2 regions of the Hippea sp. KM1 genome follow, and region 1 is predicted to be linked to the other one. Evidence: riboswitches for the same ligand, from Rfam matches in the RefSeq annotation. Region 1 holds a riboswitch; the other holds the start of a gene.
What was found. A riboswitch is a leader RNA that binds a small molecule or an ion and turns the genes downstream of it on or off. The one in region 1 is predicted to bind cobalamin.
Positions count from the first base shown of each region.

Region 2: it holds a riboswitch for cobalamin, as region 1 does, so the genes downstream of both, D891_RS0102045 (cobyrinate a,c-diamide synthase) here and D891_RS0106615 (ribonucleoside triphosphate reductase) in region 1, are expected to answer to the same signal.

Region 1 is NZ_JAFP01000001.1:1,285,880-1,291,342, forward strand. Features, by position in the region: gene D891_RS0106590 (tetratricopeptide repeat protein) at 1-414, shown strand, start outside; gene D891_RS0106595 (hypothetical protein) at 414-1,409, shown strand; gene D891_RS0106600 (PilN domain-containing protein) at 1,406-1,951, shown strand; gene D891_RS0106605 (hypothetical protein) at 1,948-2,511, shown strand; gene D891_RS0106610 (hypothetical protein) at 2,508-2,864, shown strand; cobalamin riboswitch at 2,928-3,111, shown strand; gene D891_RS0106615 (ribonucleoside triphosphate reductase) at 3,201-5,237, shown strand; partial or broken gene nrdD (anaerobic ribonucleoside-triphosphate reductase) at 5,364-5,463, shown strand, end outside.
Region 2 is NZ_JAFP01000001.1:391,067-396,529, forward strand. Features, by position in the region: gene cobM (precorrin-4 C(11)-methyltransferase) at 1-297, opposite strand, end outside; gene D891_RS0102035 (cobalt-precorrin-7 (C(5))-methyltransferase) at 290-904, opposite strand; gene cbiD (cobalt-precorrin-5B (C(1))-methyltransferase CbiD) at 891-1,868, opposite strand; cobalamin riboswitch at 1,912-2,080, shown strand; gene D891_RS0102045 (cobyrinate a,c-diamide synthase) at 2,134-3,450, shown strand; gene D891_RS0102050 (sirohydrochlorin cobaltochelatase) at 3,447-4,421, shown strand; gene D891_RS0102055 (FecCD family ABC transporter permease) at 4,418-5,377, shown strand; gene D891_RS0102060 (ABC transporter ATP-binding protein) at 5,370-5,463, shown strand, end outside.

The sequences.
Region 1 (5,463 bases):
AAGGGAAGATTTGAGTATTATTTGGAAACAAACAAATTGAAGGAACTAAAAGACTTGGCGCAAAAGGAGAACAACATAAAATACTTAGGCATATACTATGCAAAAACAGGCAATGCTAAAAAGGCTATAGAATTGCTTGGATTTTATCTAAAAAGACACCAAGACGACCAGGCAAGGCTATATTTAATCATGGCCCTAAAACAACAGAATAGATACAAAGAGGCTTTAGAGGAATTAAAAAAGATAAATACCCAGAGATATGAAGTGTATCTGGATAGGGCTGTAATATATGAGGAGATCGGCATGATAGATAAAGCCAGGCAAAATTACAGGGAAGCATTGAAAATGACGCCTGATCCTGTTTTAAGGGGCACAATAAAATCCAAACTCGTGGTTTTGGGGTTTGTAAAATAATGGATTTAAACCTAAGATGCGGTATAGCCATAGGAAAAAACCGAATAGATGCATGCATATTGAAGAAAAAGGGAAGGGATTACTCTATAGAAAGTCTGTTCTTCTATGATTTTGCAAATGAAGGTGAGCTTGAAGATATATTTAACGCCTTATCGGACTATATCCCAAAAGAAATCCTGGCCAATGTATCATTCAAGCACCAGTCGATTATAGAGCATATATACTTTTACAACAACAACACAGAATCAAAATCCAATATATACAAAGACCTAAAGAGGGATTACGAGATAGAGCTAAAGGATTACATAATAGATTACGAAGAACACCAGATAAAGGACAAGACCGTTGCATATGTGGTTGCACTTCCCAAGAGTCTATTTAATTTCTATTACGGCATGCTGGAAAAACAAAAGAAATTAAAATTGTACAGCTTTGAAACACACAGCGTATCAATTAGAAGGGCCGCTAATGAGTTTCTTGAGGGTGATTATCTGTTGGGTTGTGCAATATTTAAGGACTATTCTGTCATATCTGCCTGCTCCCAAGGAAAGGTTTTGGCCTTAAGAAACTTAAGATACTCATGGAGTGAACTCATAAACTCATTATGCAACGCTGGAGGCATAACCCAAGAAGAGGCAGAAAGACTCATAAGGGAAAAGGGGCTGGAAGAACCTGATGATGGCAATGAAGAGGAGGAGGCGGTTTACAGAAGCATATCCGAGGCATTCGATCAATTCACAATAGAGATACAGCGAACCATAGATTACATCACCACCGTTCAGAAGATAGGAGACATACAAAAGATCATAACCATAGGTGAAGTAAACAAGATAAAAAAGCTGGAAAACTATATATCCAGGCTGTTTTCTTTGGAAACCACAAGATTCCAACCGCAAAAATTGATCGAATTCAACGAAGAGATCGACTTTTCCGCTATTGATAAAATGAATTATTTGGAAGTTTGCATAGGTGCGGCATTGAGAGAGGTAAAATGAAAGAGATAAACCTGCTTCCGAAGGACAAGAGATTTTCATACAAGGAATACTTATTAAAAAGGATAGGCGTAGCGGCCCTTGTGCTTAACGCTGCGTTTCTGATTTTGGTTTATGTTGCAAATGTCTATTTTAACACCAAATTAACAAAATGCATCCAAAGAAAAAAACAGGTATTAAATAAAATCTCCTCCTTAGATGCAAAACTATCCAACTATGAAAGCAGTTATAAAAACCTCACTAAAACCCTGATTAAGCTAAGAGAGGAAGAGAAAAAACTAAAGAGTATGATCTTTATTAGAAAATCGGCGTTTGCCTCAACGATAATATATCTAAACACATTTTCAAAGGGTGTGGGATTTAAGGGTTTCAGCTATGAGAATGGATACTTTAAAACAACCGGCATTGCCAATTCACTATCGGATTTTCAAAGATTTTATTACTTTTTGGAGAAAAATAAATACATAAAAAACCTAAATCTGCACTCCGTAAAACAGAAAGACGGCCAATTTGAATTTTCTATAAGCTATGAGGTGGTGTATTGAAAGCCATTCAGATTAAAAAGGATGTTAGTCTCAAAGAGTTAGTCATATTAGCAGTTCTTCTAATCATAGCCGTAAATATCGTATTCTTTAAATACATACTCCCACCCTTAAAACACAAAAGGGAGGCCTTAATAGATAATTGCATAAATTACGAGACAGAGATATATTCCAAACTCTCCTCAATACAAAACAAGCAGCAGGTATTCAACAAGATAGTGCGAGCAAGGAAAGAGATACAATTTATGAAAGACAAAATAGCATTGCTTAAAAACAAAAAGGTCAGCGTTTTAGATGTCGGGCATATGATAAAGGAATTACTCCTAAAAACAGGCATAAATGTTGTATCGTTTAATGTTGCACAGATAAAAAGGGATGGCTTTAAGGATATATATGAGTTCGATCTTGTTATAGATGATACATTGAAAAACATCGTTTACTTTCTGGATGCTATAGAGGACTATTCCCAGAATATGCAGGTTCCATCTTACTCAATAGCAAGCAAAAACGGGCTCTATGAGGCAAAACTGAGAATAGAGTATGTGCAGGTGAATATGCAATGAAAAAAAGTGTAATTTTAGCCTGTCTTGTTTTTCTGCCCTTGATGGCAAACGCACATAAGTTGCCCGTATTCCATATACCGCCAAATAATAAATACAACCTATTCAATTACACATACTCACCACCTATCAAACCACAAAACACAACCCAGAGCAGTGAACCATCAAGCCCAGATATAAACATTTCTGGCATATTCCTATCGGGTGGCAAAAGGGTTGTGTTAATAGATTATCAGATACTCAAGGAAGGCGACAAGATAAAGGGATACACCATAGAAAAGATATTAGACGGAAAGGTGATACTCTCAAAAGGGCAAAGAAGGATAATAAAATCCATATCCAACGACCTTGAGTAAAGCAAAAGCATAACAAACACACATATCATTCCAACTAACTATTGACACAATCCAGAATATGGGTGTATAAGTAATCTGTCGGGTCAAGGAAGTCCGGTGAAAATCCGGCGCTGCCCCCGCAACTGTGAGGCTGACGAAACCCTAACAACGCCACTGTCGGGATGGGCTCCTAAGGGGTCGCTCGATGGGAAGGCAGGGGAGTAGGATGAAGCCGAGCCAGGAGACTTACCCGACAATAAAGAAGAACGGGAGGTTCAGTTATGAGCATTAAAACCCCACCATCAACATAACACATTTATCCATACGGCAATCATAAACAACCTCAAGGGGGAAGAAGTGTTTTCTAAAATCGTAAAAAGGGATGGTCGTGTTGTAAATTTCGATGCCGAAAAGATAACAAACGCAATTGCAAAGGCGGGAGGTGCCACAGGGGAATTTGATTACGAAACGGCAAGAAAACTGACGATAAAGGTCTTGGATCTGGCCTATAAGTTCTTCAAAGACAGGACACCAACGGTTGAGGAGATCCAGGACATAGTGGAAGAGGTGCTGCTCTCATCCCCATTCAAAAAAACGGCCAAGGCATACATCATTTACAGGGAGCAACACGCCAGACTCAGGGAATTCAAAAACAAGGCCGATGTGGAACTGGTCGAGCAGTATCTCAATAAGCTGGATTGGGAGGTTAAGGAAAACTCAAACATGAGCTTCTCCCTCCAGGGCTTAAACAATTACATATCCTCTGCCATAACAAAAACATACTGGCTTAATAAGATCTATCCAAAAGAGATCAGGGAAGCTCACATAAACGGCGATTTCCACATTCACGATCTAAACTCGTTAAGCGTTTACTGCGTGGGATGGGATCCGCAAGACCTGCTCCTTAAGGGATTTAGGGGTGCAAGGGGTAAGGTTGCAAGCAGGCCTGCCAAACACTTCAGAAGCGCATTGGGACAAATCGTCAATTTCTTTTATACGCTCCAAGGCGAATCGGCAGGGGCTCAAGCCTTCTCAAACTTCGATACATATTTGGCACCTTTTGTTGCATTCGATGGGCTCTCCTATGAAGAGGTTAAGCAGGCGCTTCAGGAGTTTGTGTTCAATGTAAATGTTCCGACACGGGTGGGTTTTCAGACACCCTTTACCAACTTAACGCTTGATTTAGAGGTTCCTGATTTTATGAAAAATCAGGGCGTAATTATAGGGGGCAAACTGCTAAACCACACCTATGGGGAATTTCAGAAAGAGATGGACATGATAAACAGGGCATTCATGGAGGTGGCAAGCGAGGGTGATGCCGACGGAAGGGTTTTTACATTCCCCATTCCCACATACAACATTACAAAAGACTTCAACTGGGATAACCCCAATTTAGAACCGCTATGGGAGGCAACGGCAAAATATGGCATACCGTACTTTGCGAACTTCATAAACTCAGATATGAATCCAGAAGATGCCCGCTCCATGTGCTGCAGGCTCAGGCTTGACACAAGGGAACTAAAGAAGAGAGGCGGCGGGTTGTTTGGCGCAAACCCCCTAACCGGCTCGATAGGCGTTGTCACCATAAACATGCCAAGAATAGCATACATCTCTGCAACGCAAGATGAGTTCTTCGAGCGGTTAAATACATTGATGGAGTTGGCAAGGGATTCTTTAGAGATTAAACGCAAGGTGTTAGAGAGGTTTACCGATTTCGATCTATATCCGTATTCTAAGTTTTATCTATCATCCATAAAGGAAAGATTCGATGAATACTGGAAAAACCACTTCTCGACCATAGGCCTTATAGGCATGCACGAAGCCTGCCTAAACCTAATAAAAGCCCCTATAACGGCTCCGGAAGGTCAGGATTTTGCAAAGAAAACCCTCGATTTTATGAGGGAGAGATTGGAGCAGTTTCAGCAAGAGACGGGTAATAATTACAACTTAGAGGCAACCCCGGCAGAGGGCACATCATACAGATTGGCAAAATTAGACAAAAAGAGGTATCCCGGCATAAAAACATCGGGCACGGCATCAAAACCCTATTACACGAACTCAACGCAATTGCCGGTGAACTATACAGACGACATATTCGAGGCATTGGATCTGCAGGATGAGTTGCAAACAAGATACACAGGCGGCACCGTCTTGCATATATTTCTTGGAGAGAGGTTGCATGAAACAAAAGCCGTAAAACTTCTTATAAAAACCATCTTTGAGAATTACAGGCTGCCATACCTTACCATCACGCCCACATTCTCCATCTGCCCTGTGCATGGATACATAGCCGGGGAACACAGAGAATGTCCAATATGCAAGAGGGAGAGGTTGGAGGAGATCGAGAAGGAGATTCAAAGGTTGAAGCAGCAGTTAGAGATGGAAAATGGGTAGATGGGTGAATGGGTGGATAACAGTTTACCAACACCATTACTAATACTGAACCTGGAGGCAAAGATGACAAGAGATGAAATATTGAAAAGGATTAAGGAGTTAGAAAAAGCAAAGAAAGAGCTTAAGGGCACGCCGTGTGAGGTGTATTCTCGTGTTGTGGGTTATCTAAGGCCAACGCAGCAGTGGAATGACGGCAAGCAAGAGGAGTTTAAACAAAGAAAAACCT
Region 2 (5,463 bases), 890 kb from region 1:
TTTCTTCAATTCGCTGATCTGTTCGGCTATCGCACCGTATACGGATGGGTCACCGCTGTGGAGCCTTGCCACATCAAGCCCGTTGTTTATCGCCTCCTCCATTATGGCTATAATCTGTTTTAGGTTTAGCCTGGATGAGTCATAGAGCTTATTGGTTTGGGCAAACGACAGGATCTCTTTGTTTATCAGGCTTCCTGCGTATATAACAACGCCGCACCCCTTTAGCAGATTTAAGCCTTTTAGGGTGATGAGTTCTTTATCGCCTGGGCCTGCGCCTATAAAATAGACCTTAGCCATCGTTTTTCCTTTCAAAAAACAGTATGCAGAGCTTGCACTCATTAAGTGCCTCTATGTCTTTTTCCGTTTTTAGCTTAAAAACCCTCTCGTCATTAAGCGATAGGTTGCAGCCTGCAAATATATCGAAGTCTTTGGATAAATCCCGCCAGGCATCCAAGATTTCTGTTTTGTTTTTTCCGCATAGCAAGACAAAGCTTTCCTTGGGCAGGCTTAAGCTAATTGGGTTTTGGGAATGGGCAGAAAAGAAACCCACCTCCTCATAACCCCTCTTTAGTTTAGCAAACAAGAGCTGAAAAGACGATATACCCGGTATTACCTCGGCTATGTATGGGTCGTATCTTTTGTATATCGTCTTTGCCAACGAGAAGAAGCCTGCATCGCCTGAAACAACAACGCCTATTCTTTTGCCCCAGTATTGCCTTATTAGTTCATCTAAATGGTCCGATAGGTTCTTAAGCTCAACAAACGGGGCATCAAATAGGCTTTTGAATCGCTTATGGCCTATCAGCACATCCATCTCTTTTGCCGTTTTTTTTGCCTTGATGGTCAGATAGTCTTCAGAACCGCAACCTGCAGATATGATGTATATGAACCTATGCCCTTCCAACGATGCGCCCCTTCATGTCGAATAGTATCACATCAACATCGAAGCCGAAATCCGCATGTATCTTTTCCTTAACCAGCAGGGCTGTTCTGTTTAGGCCGTATGACCCTTTTATCTGGCATATCTCTTCGGTGGTGTTGACATCTTGTTCTATTCCTTCAATGGCCTTTATTAGGTGTGTGGCCTGGGGTGAGAATCTGGAGTGGGTGTTGTAATAGCCCATAGCCAATTTTGCTATCTTTCCTGGATGGCCTGCTATGCCGAATTTAGTTATACCCTTGCGTTTTAGGTAATTGAAGGCTCCATCAAAATAGTTGCTGACCTGCACGCAGGGTGTATCCGTTATGCTCTTTAGGTGCCTCTCACCTATCTTTCCAGGGACCAGAAAGAAATAGTCCTCGTTGTTTGCAATCAACACATCTATCTCACACTCAATAGAGGCTATTAGGGCCTTAACACTCATAGGCTCAACAATGCCTGTTGTGCCCAAGATGGATATGCCCTCTATTATCCCCAATCGCTCGTTAAATGTCCTCTTTGCAACCCTCTTGCCCTCAGGAACGATGATTTCAACAAAGACATGCTCGTTGTCCTTTATGAGTGGGAGTGCGTTTTCCTCAATCATCTTTCGGGGTGTTGGGTTTATGGCTTTTTTGCCCACCTCCACTTGCAGCCCCTTTTTTATTACCAGTCCAACGCCTTCTCCTCCGTCAATGGTTATACCTCTTTTGCCTTTTTCTATTACGATTCTTGAGAAGATCTTTATGTTATTGGTTGCATCTGGATCATCGCCTGCATCCTTTCTTACACCGACCAAGCCGTCTTCTAAGAATACGGGAATTTTGAGTCTTTTGTTATTTGGAAGCTCAATAAACACATAATCGGGGAGCTTGGAGGTTTTTTGGTATATGATTGCAGCCTTGGTTGCTGCGGCTGCAGCAGAGCCTGTTGTGAATCCCCTTCTCATGGTTTTAAGTTTAACAATTACTTGACAAAAATCAAAGTTTTTGAAATAAGTTAATGGGTTTGCGTAGGGAAGTCCGGTGAAAGTCCGGCGCTGTACCCGCAGCTGTGATGGGGAACGAAAGCCCAGTATGCCACTGCCTTAATAGGCGGGAAGGCGGGCAAGTAGGCTATCTGCCCCTAAGCCAGAAGACCTTGCAAGCCTAATATTCCCCGGGTATTGGGAGGTTTTTTATGTTTATCGATATAGACTCCTCATCTTTGGCGTTGTGAAAAAATCATTCCTCATAGCTGCCGATAGGTCCAATAGCGGTAAAACCACGATAACGCTGGGTATACTTTCGGCTTTAAGGGAGCGTGGTTTGCAGACGGTCGGATTTAAATGCGGCCCGGATTATATAGACACACTCCATCTAACCAAAGCCTCTGGCAATCCCGCATATAATCTGGATACGGTTTTTGAGTCCCCCGATGAGCTTAAAAGAACATTTGCCTGGGGCATGAGGGGGGCGGATGTTGGAGTGGTTGAGGGCGTTATGGGGTATTTTGACGGTATTGACTATAAGACATTCAAGGGGAGCAGCTATGAGGTGGCCTCTATTTTGGGTTTGCCGGTGTTTTTGGTGTTGGATGTATCTGGCGTTTCCTATTCTGTTGCCTCTTTTGTTGAGGGTATTGTCTCCTTATCACGGGATGCCTCTGTTTGTGGTGTAATTCTGAATGGTGTTGGATCCCCTTACCATGAACAGATGGTCAGATCGTCCATTGAATACCATGCGGGTGTGAAGGTATTTGGTGCATTGAGAAAGAGCGAGCTTGCCTCATTACCATCGAGGCATTTGGGTGTATATACGGCATTTGAAACAGAGGATGAATTTTATAAGGAGCTTGCAAGAAAGATCGGCTTGTCTGTCGATTTAAACGGCATGCTTGATTTATCTTGGTGCGATGTTGGGGTTGTTGATTCAAAGGACGAACAACCAAAGGATAAAAAAGCCTTTGTGGCCTTTGATGAGGCCTTTAGCTTTTATTATCAACACAATCTGGATTTTTTGGAGCAGTTGGGTTTTGAGATACACTTCTTCTCCCCCCTAAAGGATGAGGATGTCTGTGGTGCGGATTTTGTTTATCTGGGTGGGGGTTATCCTGAACTGTATGCCGAAAGGCTTGTTCATTCAAAGAAGACAATGCAGAGTATACTTCAACATGTAAACTCAAATAGACCGCTGCTTGCCGAATGCGGTGGTATGGTTTATTTAACCAAAGGACTCATTAAAAACAATAGATTTTTCAATTTTTGCGGTGTTTTTGATGCTGTATGTGAGATGACAGAAAACCGTAAGGCCTTAGGCTATGTTCTTGTTAAGGCTTTGGATGGGCAGTTTAGCGGGATTGGCCATGAGTTTCACTATTCCCGTCTAAAAATGGTCAATGAGCCTTATGCCTTCAGGATAAAAAAATTGACCACACAAGAGGAATACGGCGATGGTTTTATTAGGAATAAAACCGTGGCGAGCTATACGCATTTCTATTTTTCATTGAAGAACCGTGATTTGATAAACTTTCTTTTTGGAGGTGTTTTATGAGGCGGGTCTTAGAAGTTGTGTTGGTTGTTCTGTTGGTTTTGGTCTTTTCTAATGTGGGGTTTGCAGGCCATGCGGATAAGGGTAAGGTGGCCATTGTGCTTGCTGATTTTGGCACGACCTATCCCACCGGTTTTGTGGACATTCTGAATATAGAAAAACAGGTTAAGAAGGCCTTTCCTCACCAGAAGGTTGTGTTTGCCTTTACATCCAATATCATCAGGCATATATGGCATAAAAGAAGGCACGATGAGGGGTTTTTGAAGAAATACCCCCAGGCTAAGGAGTTTCTGGATATAAAGGGCCCTCTTGCCACAATAGCCGATTTGCAGGATGAGGGGTATAAAACGATTATTGTTCAGCCGACGCATATTTACGACGGTGAGGAGTTTCACGATCTATGTTCCTATGTGGCCGGTCTGAACGCTATCAAGACCATGAAAGAGAAGTATATGCCGTTTAAGAAGCTTGTGGTTGGAAGGCCTGCATTGGGGAGGAATGTCTGGAGGTATGATTACCATGAGGATATCAAGATAGCTGCTAAAGCGTTAGCAGACGATGTTGCATTTGCAAAAAAACAGAAGGCGGCTTTGGTTTATATGGGGCATGGAAATGAGTTTTTCTCCACAGGCGCCTATGCGGAGCTTCAGAAGCAGCTGAGGAAGATGTATAAAACAAACAAGATCTTTGTCGGGACGGTGGAGGGTTTTCCATCGCTTGAGGATACACTCGATAGCGTTAAAAGAGAAGGTATAAAGAGGGTTGTCCTTAAGCCCTTGATGGTGGTTGCAGGGGATCATGCGAACAACGATATGTGTGGTAAGGATGAGGATTCCTGGAGGTCTGCATTCAAAAAGGCCGGCATAGATGTAATTTGCAATATACACGGCCTCGGTGAGAATAACAAATGGGTGAATATATACATACAGCACATAAGGGATGTTGCAAAGGATAACAATATAGAGCTGAAATGAAAACCAATCTGTTCCTCTTTGTTTTGGGACTTTTGAGTCTTGTTGCTTTCTGTGTCAGCCTATTGGTTGGTGCTGTGTGGATAGACCCCTTTAGGCTGAATAGCACAGATCTGAGTATTATTTTAAGCTATAGGCTGCCCCGCTCTATGGAGGCCTATCTGGTTGGCGCCTCTTTGGGTTTGAGCGGGGCGGTTTTGCAAATTATCTTAAGGAACCCCTTAGCAGACGGATTTACAGCCGGCGTATCGTCTTCTTCTGCGGTTGGCGCTGTCCTTGCCCTGTGTTTGGGTGTAAATGCCGTATTTATTCCACTATTTGCCGTTTTGTTTGGCATTGTTGGTATGGCTTTGGTTTTGGTTCTATCCAGGGATTCTTTGGATTACACCACCCTGATTTTGGCCGGTATAGTGCTAAATATCGTATCGACGGCCTTGATCGGTTTTTTGAAGTACATCTATCAGGAAAGCATTGGCGGCATAGTGTTCTGGCTCATGGGTGGGTTCTTTAGCGTTAGCTTTACCAAGGCTTACCTGCTTTTGGCCGTGTTTGTTGTTGTGTTTTTTGTGTTTTTGAGACTCTCTATAGATATGAATGTGCTTTTGTTTGACAGGGTAAGTGCTATGTCGTTGGGTTTGGATGTAAGGTTTATAAGGATGCTGGCATTTGGTCTCTCTGCTGTTTTGGTGGCTGTTGGTGTTAGTTTTTCCGGCATAATAGCCTTTGTTGGCCTGATTACACCACACATTGTCAGGGCTGTGATAGGCTATGATTCTAAGGATGTTATAGCTGGTTCATCTGTTTTTGGGGGATTGTTCTTGTTGGTTTCTGATGTGCTTTCCCGTTGCATTGCTCCGTCTTCTGAGGAGTTGCCTGTTGGCATCTTAACATCATTTGTCGGCGGTATCTTCTTTTTCTGGCTTTTGGTTAAGAACAGACGGGGCCTGTGGTATGGCTAAACTTGAGGCGTTGAATGTGAGCCTAAAAAGGGATAGGTTTGTTTTGCATATAGATAAATGGACTGTGGAGGATAAGGAGAAGGTTG